Regions from separate parts of the Pseudoalteromonas sp. T1lg122 genome, predicted to be linked through region 2. Evidence: predicted binding sites of a transcription regulator. Region 2 holds the regulator's gene; each other region holds the start of a gene.
What was found. Region 2 encodes ArgR, which controls arginine synthesis, uptake and breakdown. Its sites were predicted from a motif close to ANTGAATANNTATTCANT; they were not measured.
Positions count from the first base shown of each region.

Region 1: the regulator ArgR is predicted to act here: its motif matches at 1,153-1,170, upstream of gltB (glutamate synthase large subunit).
Region 3: the regulator ArgR is predicted to act here: its motif matches at 1,569-1,586, upstream of argA (amino-acid N-acetyltransferase).

Region 1 is NZ_PQCG01000007.1:108,546-111,836, forward strand. It holds gene C2M33_RS05990 (efflux RND transporter periplasmic adaptor subunit) at 1-574, opposite strand, end outside; gene gltB (glutamate synthase large subunit) at 1,271-3,291, shown strand, end outside.
Region 2 is NZ_PQCG01000032.1:826,994-830,284, reverse strand. It holds gene C2M33_RS16185 (ABC transporter ATP-binding protein) at 1-352, shown strand, start outside; gene C2M33_RS16180 (Dyp-type peroxidase) at 414-1,313, shown strand; gene argR (transcriptional regulator ArgR) at 1,310-1,777, opposite strand; gene mdh (malate dehydrogenase) at 2,003-2,938, shown strand; gene ispB (octaprenyl diphosphate synthase) at 3,028-3,291, opposite strand, start outside.
Region 3 is NZ_PQCG01000007.1:330,503-333,793, reverse strand. It holds gene C2M33_RS06905 (DUF3083 family protein) at 1-124, shown strand, start outside; gene argA (amino-acid N-acetyltransferase) at 166-1,506, opposite strand; gene sucD (succinate--CoA ligase subunit alpha) at 1,701-2,573, opposite strand; gene sucC (ADP-forming succinate--CoA ligase subunit beta) at 2,573-3,291, opposite strand, start outside.

The DNA of each region.
Region 1 (3,291 bases), on a different contig from region 2:
TGGCACGGGCTAAGTCATCAACCGCTTTTTCTAGATCTATTTGGCTAATTAAATGTTTCTCGATAGAGATTTTAGCTCGGCGGTTTTCTCTATCAGCGGCATTGAGTTCAACTTGCGCTAAATCGAGCGCTTTAGTCAGGCTCAGTTTTTGTCTGCGCGCTTCAAGTTGCTTGCGTTGTAATTCACCTTCTAAACGTGCTAATACCGATTGCTGTTGCTTTAGCTCGTTGGTTAGCTCAGGACTGGTTACGGTTGCGATCACTTCATTTACCTCAACGCTGTCACCGGCTTTTACTTTTAAATCGACAAAACCACGTTCAGGGCTATAAACCTTCGGTGCATTAGCTGCAACGATTTTACCGCTCGCGGCCACATCTCTTATGAGCGTCTTTTGAGTCACTTCACTAATTTGTAAGCTCGCTGCATCAACCGAAATGCTGCCATCACTACTTGCTAATAATGCTTGAAAGCCAAGCGCACCAACAAGTATTACACCCGCTACTACTATAAGTGGTTTTTTTATGGTGTTTTTCTTCGCCACGGTAATATCTTGGGCACTGGTATCCTTAATCATTTTAACTCCTTACGATTCTCAAAACACACGATCATGAAGCCAACGGCAAGCATGGTAAGTGGAGAAGCCATAAACAAACTGATAGTGAACATTTTGAAATCCTTAATTTCGCTGATGTCTTATCTATACTAGTAGTGTGCCAACTTTTAAGTTTTTGATTTTTAATTGGATTTATTTTTATTGCAGGTTTTTTATCTGTCCGCGGACAGAAAAAGTGTCCGCAGCGGACACTTTTAAATTGCTGATTGTTGACGCAAGGGTAAACAGACTAAGACATTGCGACTAAGGTCGGCTGCTCAGATACATAGTTTGTAACTATGCTAAAGCCAAGAGTAAATAATGATGCAGCTGTACTGCACTAGAGCCCACTAAAAGCTGCATTGATATTCATTGTGTGAATAATTATTCAATAATGTGCGCAGTTTACGTTAACGTAAAGGTTCGGATTTTTAGATTGTTTTTTTACAAGTTGTTAAATTTGACACCAGTGTCATAAAAAAATAACGGGTAAAATACGACTAAATGTAAAAATTTAGCTTAGAATTTAAAAAGTGCTTTAAGTGAGAAATATTCATGAATATGAATATGTATTCAAAACTCTATTGACTCATGGGATATTTGGCGATAGTTTTGTTCGTCTGCTAGCACTGTCACAAAAGACTGAACCGCTAGTCGTTGTAGCAAGGGGAGGGGTCTATGTTATACGACTCAAAATTAGAAAAAGATAATTGTGGCTTTGGCTTAATAGCCCAGGTCAATGGTCAGGCGAGCCATCGCTTGATTCGAACAGCAATCACTGGCTTAGATCGCATGGAGCACCGTGGGGGTATTTCTGCCGATGGTAAAACCGGTGATGGTTGTGGTTTATTAATGCAAAAACCCGATAGTTTCTTTCGTGCTATTGCCAGCGAACATGATTGGCATCTAGGAAAGAACTACGCCGTAGGCATGGTATTTTTAAATGCCGATCCTGTACTTGCGCAAACAGCTAAAGATGTGTTGAGTGAAGAACTCGAAAAAGAAACCTTGAGCATTCAAGGCTGGCGCGTAGTACCGACTGATGCGTCATGTTTAGGGCCAATTGCAAAAAAACAACTACCAGGCTTTGAACAAATTTTTGTTAGCGCACCAGAAGGCTGGCGTCCAAAAGATTTAGAACGTCGCTTATATGTAGCGCGTCGTCGTGCTGAAAAGCGCCTCGAAAACGATGAACATTTTTATATTGCCAGCTTATCTGGTTTGGTCACTGTCTATAAAGGCTTAATGATGCCTGTAGACTTGCCTAACTTTTATTTAGATTTAGCTGACATTCGCATGACCAGTGCGATTTGTGTATTTCACCAACGTTTCTCTACTAATACACAACCTCGTTGGCCGCTTGCACAACCATTCCGCTATTTAGCGCATAATGGTGAAATCAATACGATTCAAGGTAACCGCCAGTGGGCCCGTGCCCGTGCGTACAAGTTTGCCTCACCACTTATTCCTGATTTGCAATCAGCTGCACCATTCGTTAACGAAAGCGGCTCAGACTCTTCAAGCTTAGATAATATGCTTGAGTTGTTCTTAGCCGGTGGCATGGATTTATTCCGTGCAATGCGTATGCTTGTGCCGCCAGCATGGCAAAAGAACCGTGCTATGGATGAAGACCTACGTGCATTCTATGACTTTAACTCAATGCATATGGAACCATGGGATGGCCCGGCTGGTATTGTTATGTCTGATGGCCGTTTTGCAGCCTGTAACCTTGACCGTAACGGTTTACGCCCAGCGCGTTATGTAATCACTCAAGATGGTTTTATTACCCTTGCCTCAGAAGTCGGTATTTGGGACTACGCACCTGATGAAGTGGTTGAGAAAGGCCGTGTGGGCCCGGGTGAACTGTTAGTTATTGATACTCACCAAGGTAAAATTTGGCATTCAGATGAAATTGACCAAGACCTTAAGTCACGTCATCCATATAAAGCATGGCTTGAAGCAAACGTTAAGCGTTTAACGCCATTTGAACAGCTTGCAGAAAAAGACGCAGGTAATCGTTCATTTGATGATGAAACATTGCTTAAGTATCAAAAAATGTTTGGCTACACCAACGAAGAACTTGATAGCGTTATTCGTGTAATGGGTGAAAATGGCCAAGAAGCAACAGGTTCAATGGGGGATGACACGCCATTTGCGGTACTGTCAGAAGGTCATCGTTCATTGTTTGATTACTTCAGACAAAAATTTGCGCAAGTAACCAATCCACCGATTGATCCGCTTCGTGAAAACCATGTTATGTCACTGGCAACCTGTATTGGTAGTGAGCAAAACGTATTCAACGAAACAACTGGTCACGCTAAGCGTTTACAGTTTGATACACCTATTTTGATGTATGCAGACATGAAACAGCTTTTAAGTGCTGATCAAGCGCATTATAGCTATTGTAAAATCGATATTACTTACACTGCAGAAGAAGGCCTTGAAAACGCCATCACGCGTATTTGTGATGAAGCGCAAGAAAAAGCGGCAGCGGGTTGCGTAATGCTCGTGTTAAGTGACCGTAACTTCAGTGAAACACAGTTACCTATTCCGGCAGCAATGGCGGTTGGTTCTATTCAAAAGCGTTTAGTTGATAATAACTTACGTTGTGAATCAAATATTATCATCGAATCGGGTAGTGTCCGTGATGCGCATCAGTTTGCGGTATTACTTGGTTTTGGCGCGACGGCTATTTATCC
Region 2 (3,291 bases):
GGTTGCAGAGTTTCTTGGTACGGGCATATACTTAACGGCAAAAGTATTAACGCCAACTGAATACGAAACGGCGTTTGGTGTGGTTCAGTCATTGACGGCAAGCAATACTAATTGCCAGCAAGGTCAAGTGTATATAAGACCGCACCATATTCAGTTGTGTGAAGCTGCGCACAGTGACGCAAACAGTTTAACTATCTTGCAAAGACGTTTTATCGGCACGCGTTATGTGTACCGTATCAATATTGCAGGTCAAGAGTGTGAAGTTGCCGCAGAGCAAGATCGCGTGTTAGCTGTTGAGCAGCCTGTAAAAATAAAAATAATGCCGCACACAGTCAATTTTTTTCATGATTAGTGATAAATAACAATCTTGAATCCTTGGCTTTGTGCAAATAACGAGAAGCTAAGGATTCACTATGGCGCAAGCGCAATCTGGGATTTGTGCTGAAGCAAACTTACATGGTTTGCACCTGTTTTTTAATGTTTACGATGGCCATGATGAGTCATTACGTAAAAAACTAAAACGCGTCAGCGTCATTCAAGATGAGTTTGCTGATCAGTTCTCAGAAGCCATGCTGTCGTGCGTGGTTGCCCTTGGTGCTCAGTATTGGCCGCATATCTTACCCGAGTTTATTCCTAGTCAATTGCAAAGCTTTCCGAATGTAACTCACAGTGATCATGTGATTAGTGCCCAGCCATTTGATTTGTTTGTACAAATTCGCTCAGACCGCGAAGATGTCAATCATCTATTTGCTCTGCAAATCCTAAAATTATTAACACCGGATGTTGAGCTGGTGGAGCAGGTTCGTAATTTTCGATTTTTAGACGGGCGTGATTTTAACGGCTTTATCTATGCGGGTGATACGCCGCATGGTCGCCAAAAGCGTAGTACAGCACTTATCGATAAACCGGGTCACTTTGAAGACCAAGGCAGTTATATCCATGTTCAGCGCTTTGTGCATGATTTGAGTGTCTGGCAGCATTTATCGTTATCTGAGCAAGAGCAAATCATGGGGCGCACGCGTTTAGATAACACCTTGATTGTGCCTGCTGTAGAAACCAGTCATGCGGTTCGTAGTGAATTAAAAGATGATCATGGCCAGCCACTATTGCTAAACCAAAGCATGCCATTTGGTGATGTGCATAAGCAGGGAATTTTAATGGTTTCGTGTGCTGCGCAAGGGGATGCGTTTGAACAGGTATTAAAGAGTCGCTTAGGGCAGGGCGATTGCTATGATCATTGGCTCGATTTTACTCAAGCCGATATGGGTTCTGCGTTTTTCGCCCCGTCAGTAAACTTCTTAAAGCAGCTTTAAACGGTATCGAATAAAGTGCGCACGCGCTCAAGCGTCACATCGATTTCAGAAATCTTCGCAGGGGCGATAAAAATAGTGTCGTCACCTGCAATCGTACCTAGTACACCATCTGCTTTACCGAGTGAATCAAGTAAACGAGCAATTAATTGTGCTGCGCCTGGACTGGTGCGAATAATGATCATCATTTCGTTATGCATAATATCAATAACAAGTTGGCGAAGCGGGCTTTTCGCTGTTGGCACACCCATTTCAGCTGGTAAACAATACACCATTTCTTGTTTTGCATTGCGAGTACGTACCGCACCGAACTTGCTTAACATGCGAGAGACTTTACTTTGGCTAATATTATCAAAGCCTTGCTCTTTTAATGCTTCGACAATCTCACCTTGTGAGCCGAAGTTTTCTTCTTTTAATAGCGCTTTAAACGCTTTGATCAGTGCTTCTTGTTTGTCTTGTGGTTGCATGTTGCCGTTTCTTTATTCATAAAATGTAGGGTAATTCTACACAACTCTGCATATTTATGCAGTATTAGTTTACAAAGTCGTCCAAAATGCTGTGTCTTTACAGCCAAGTTTACAACTATGGTCGAAATTATACGCGAAATAAGCAGGATAAATTTGTTTTTAGTCGCTAATTTCATTATCTTTAGGGCCACAAATATTTCCTACCTCAAATTACGGAGAATTCCAATGAAAGTTGCTGTTTTAGGCGCAGCTGGCGGTATCGGCCAAGCATTGTCTTTATTATTAAAAACAAGTTTACCTGCAGGTTCTGAATTATCGTTATACGATGTTGCCCCTGTTGTTCCTGGTGTAGCGGTTGATCTTTCTCACATTCCAACAGACGTTAAAGTTGAAGGCTTTGGTGCTGACAGCCTAGACGCAGCATTAGCTGGTTGTGATATCGTTCTTATCCCAGCGGGTATGCCACGTAAGCCAGGCATGGACCGTGCGGACCTTTTCAACGTAAACGCAGGTATCATCAAAACATTAGCTGAAGGCATCGTTAGAAACTGTCCTAAAGCGTTAGTGGGTATCATCACTAACCCAGTTAACGGCACTGTGCCAATCGTTGCTGAAGTATTCAAAAAAGCAGGTACTTACGATGCAGGCCGTGTATTCGGTATCACAACACTTGACGTGATCCGTTCAGAAGCATTTGTTGCTGAACTTAAAGGTTTAAGCGCAACTGACGTTAAAGTTCCAGTGATCGGTGGTCACTCAGGTACTACAATCCTTCCTCTTCTTTCTCAAGTTGAAGGTGTTACTTTCACTGACGAAGAAGTTGCAGCATTAACTCCACGTATCCAAAACGCAGGTACTGAAGTTGTTAACGCTAAAGCGGGTGGCGGTTCAGCGACTCTTTCAATGGGTGCTGCAGCAGCACGCTTCTGTATGTCTTTAGTTAAAGGCTTACAAGGTGAAGAAGTTGTTGATTACGCATACGTTGCAGTTGAAAACGGTGATGCAGCCTACTTCGCACACCCAGTTCGTTTAGGTAAAAACGGCGTTGAAGAAATCCTTTCTTACGGTGAGTTAAGTGCATTCGAAGAGCAAGCTAAAAACGACATGCTAGCTACTCTTAACAAAGACATCCAAGAAGGTGTTGATTTCATCAACGGTTAATTCCGACAGATGATAGGCGGTTTTTTAAATCGCCGAAAACAAAAAAGCCTGCATATGCAGGCTTTTTTAATGGCTCGAATAAATAGCGTTTAATGATCGCGGGCAACGGCGATGCGTGCCAAACTCTCTAATGCTTGTTTGTACGGTGTGTCTGGTAAGAAAGCAATGCAAGCAATCGCTTTGTCAGCTTCTTGCTCAGCTTTTTGCATTGCAAACTCAAGCGCTTTAGTATCAGCTAATGCTGCTAGAATGCTCTCTAAGTGATCCATACCATTGCCAAGCTCAATAGCGTCTCTAATTAGCTTCACTTGCTCTGGGGTGCCTTTTTGCATTGCGTAGATAAGCGGTAGGGT
Region 3 (3,291 bases), on a different contig from region 2:
TTATGGTAAGTTTATGAATCAAGTACAAAGTGCCATAAATGAAGTAACCGATGAACTGGCGTTTAATCCGACTCGCCAAGATTTACGTGTGCGTTTTTATCAGCACATAAATTATCAATATTAATGAATAACAATGAGAGGTGACGCGCTTGCGTCACCTTTTAATTAACGGTTTTTACTTAACTTAGTAAGGTCTAAACGCAGTACCTTAGAACGTCTCTCATAGTTATAAAGCGCTTTTTTCTTAGCTGGCAACTCATCGACTGTTACCAATTCAAAACTCTGCTCTAAAAACCAGTGGATGCTACGTGTCGTTAAGGCAAATAAATGTGAGTAACCCGCACGTTTAGCCTTGTTGATGATAAATCGCAGAAGAAAACTGCCACGATCGGCATCTCGATATTGTGGATGCACAGCCAAACTCGCAAATTCTCCCACTTGTTCATCAGCAAACGGATATAGCGCAGCACAGGCAATGATAACGCCATCACGCTCAATTACTGTAAATTGCTCAATTTCAATTTCAAGTTGCTCACGCGAACGACGCACTAAATAGCCCTGCTCTTCAAGTGGTCTGATAAGGTTAATAATCCCCGTGATATCAGAGATACTTGCACTTCGTAATTGCTCAGAGCTTTGCGGCGCGATTTGCGTACCGATCCCATCTAAAGAGAACAGCTCTTGCAACAAAGCACCGTCTTCTTTGTAACTCACTAAGTGACAGCGATGTACACCACCACGACACGCATCAATCGCCGCTTGTAAGAATACGGTTGCACTTAAACATGAATCTGGTTGATTGCGATAATTCGCTAATACATGCTCTGCTTCATTTGGCATAAGCTCAGCGATTGCTTCGCCATTTTCATCCAAAATACCAGCTTCTTGGCAAAAGCCTAGCATCTTATCAGCACGCAGTTTTAAGGCTACTTGTGTGGCAATTTCTTCTGCTGTTAAGTTAAAGCTTTCACCTGTCACTGATGCTGCAATCGGACCGAGTAACACGATACCGTTGTTATTTAGCTGATGGCGAATGCCTGCAACGTCAATGCGTCTCACTCTTCCTGAGTGATGGTAATCGACACCTTCATCAACACCTAAGGGTTGAGCAATAACAAAATTACCGCTGACAACATTTAAGAAAGAACCTGACATTGGTGTACTACTCAAAGATGTCGATAAGCGTGCTGTGATGTCAAATTGCATTGCACCGGCAACTTTTTTTATTACATCAAACGTTTCGTTATCGGTCACTCGTATCTCATTGTGAAACTGACTAGTTATGCCAACTTGCTCAAGCGCGGCATTAAACTGTGGGCGAGCACCAAACACTAAAACAATCTTAATACCAAGACTCGTTAAAAGCGCAATATCATTGATGATACTGCGACAACCAGACTGATCAATCGCCTCACCACCAAGCATGACAACGAATGTTTTGCCTCTGTGAGCATTTACATAAGGGGTTGACTGGCGAAATCCATCTACCAATTCTGTGGTACGCACGTAATATTTACCTTATTAAAGTCGAATGTTTTAATAAAAACAACTATACAAGCCACAAGTGTAGAGAATTTATATTCACAAATAAAGCATTATTATTCTTAATTTGCAGGCGGAATTTTCGTGCGGGTTATAAGAAAGTGATAGATACAAAAAAGGCCCGCATAAGCGAGCCTTCTTTAAGAGTTCAGAACTGATTACCAGCCTGTTTTCTCTTTAAGTGCAGCACCGATATCAGCTAGTGAACGTACAGTTTTTACGCCAGCAGCTTCTAATGCAGCAAATTTCTCATCAGCAGTACCTTTACCGCCTGCGATGATTGCACCTGCGTGACCCATACGCTTACCTGGAGGTGCAGTAACACCCGCAATGTAAGAAACAACAGGTTTAGTCACGTTGTGCTTGATGTATTCTGCAGCTTCTTCTTCTGCAGTACCACCGATTTCACCGATCATAACGATAGCTTCAGTTTGCTCGTCTTTTTCGAACATTTCTAAAACGTCGATGAAGTTAGTACCAGGGATTGGGTCACCACCGATACCAACACATGTTGATTGGCCGAAACCAGCGTCAGTAGTTTGCTTAACCGCTTCGTAAGTTAAAGTACCAGAACGTGATACGATACCTACTTTACCAGGCTTGTGGATGTGACCAGGCATGATACCGATCTTAGTTTCACCCGGAGTGATAACACCTGGGCAGTTAGGACCGATCATACGAACACCAGTTTCTTCAAGCTTAACTTTAACGTCAACCATGTCTAGTGTTGGGATACCTTCAGTGATACAAACGATTAGCTCGATGCCAGCATCGATAGCTTCTAAGATTGCATCTTTACAGAAAGGTGCTGGTACGTAGATAACTGATGCAGTTGCGCCAGTTGCTTCAACAGCGTCACGTACTGTGTTGAATACTGGAAGACCAAGGTGCGTTTGACCGCCTTTACCTGGGCTTACACCACCAACCATTTGTGTACCGTACTCAAGCGCTTGCTCAGAGTGGAAAGTACCTTGACCACCTGTGAAACCTTGACAGATAACCTTTGTATCTTTATTGATTAATACAGACATTATTTGCCCTCCGCAGCAGCAACAACTTTCTCAGCTGCGTCTGTTAGTGATTCAGCAGCGATGATGTTAAGGTCAGACTTAGCAAGTACTTCACGACCTAGTTCAGCGTTAGTACCTTCTAAACGTACTACTACAGGAACGTTTACGCCTACTTCTTTAACTGCGCCAATGATACCTTCAGCGATCATGTCACAACGTACGATACCACCAAAGATGTTAACTAAAACAGCTTTAACGTTGTCGTCAGATAGGATGATCTTGAATGCTTCAGATACACGCTCTTTAGTAGCACCACCACCAACATCTAGGAAGTTAGCTGGCTTACCACCGTGTAGGTTTACGATGTCCATTGTACCCATCGCTAGGCCTGCACCGTTAACCATACAACCAACGTTACCGTCTAGTGCAACGTAGTTAAGCTCGAAGCTTGCAGCGTGAGCTTCACGCGCGTCTTCTTGTGAAGGATCGTGCATTTCACGGATTTTAGGTTGACGGTAAAGTGCGTTACCATCTACACCGATTTTACCGTCTAGACAGTGAAGGTTACCTTCGTCTGTGATAACTAGCGGGTTGATTTCTAATAATGCGAAATCGAAATCGTTGAACATGTTTGCAAGACCCATGAAGATCTTAACGAACTGTTTCATTTGAGTAGGGTTTAAACCTAGTTTGAAACCTAATTCACGAGCTTGGTAAGCTTGAGGACCAACTAGTGGAT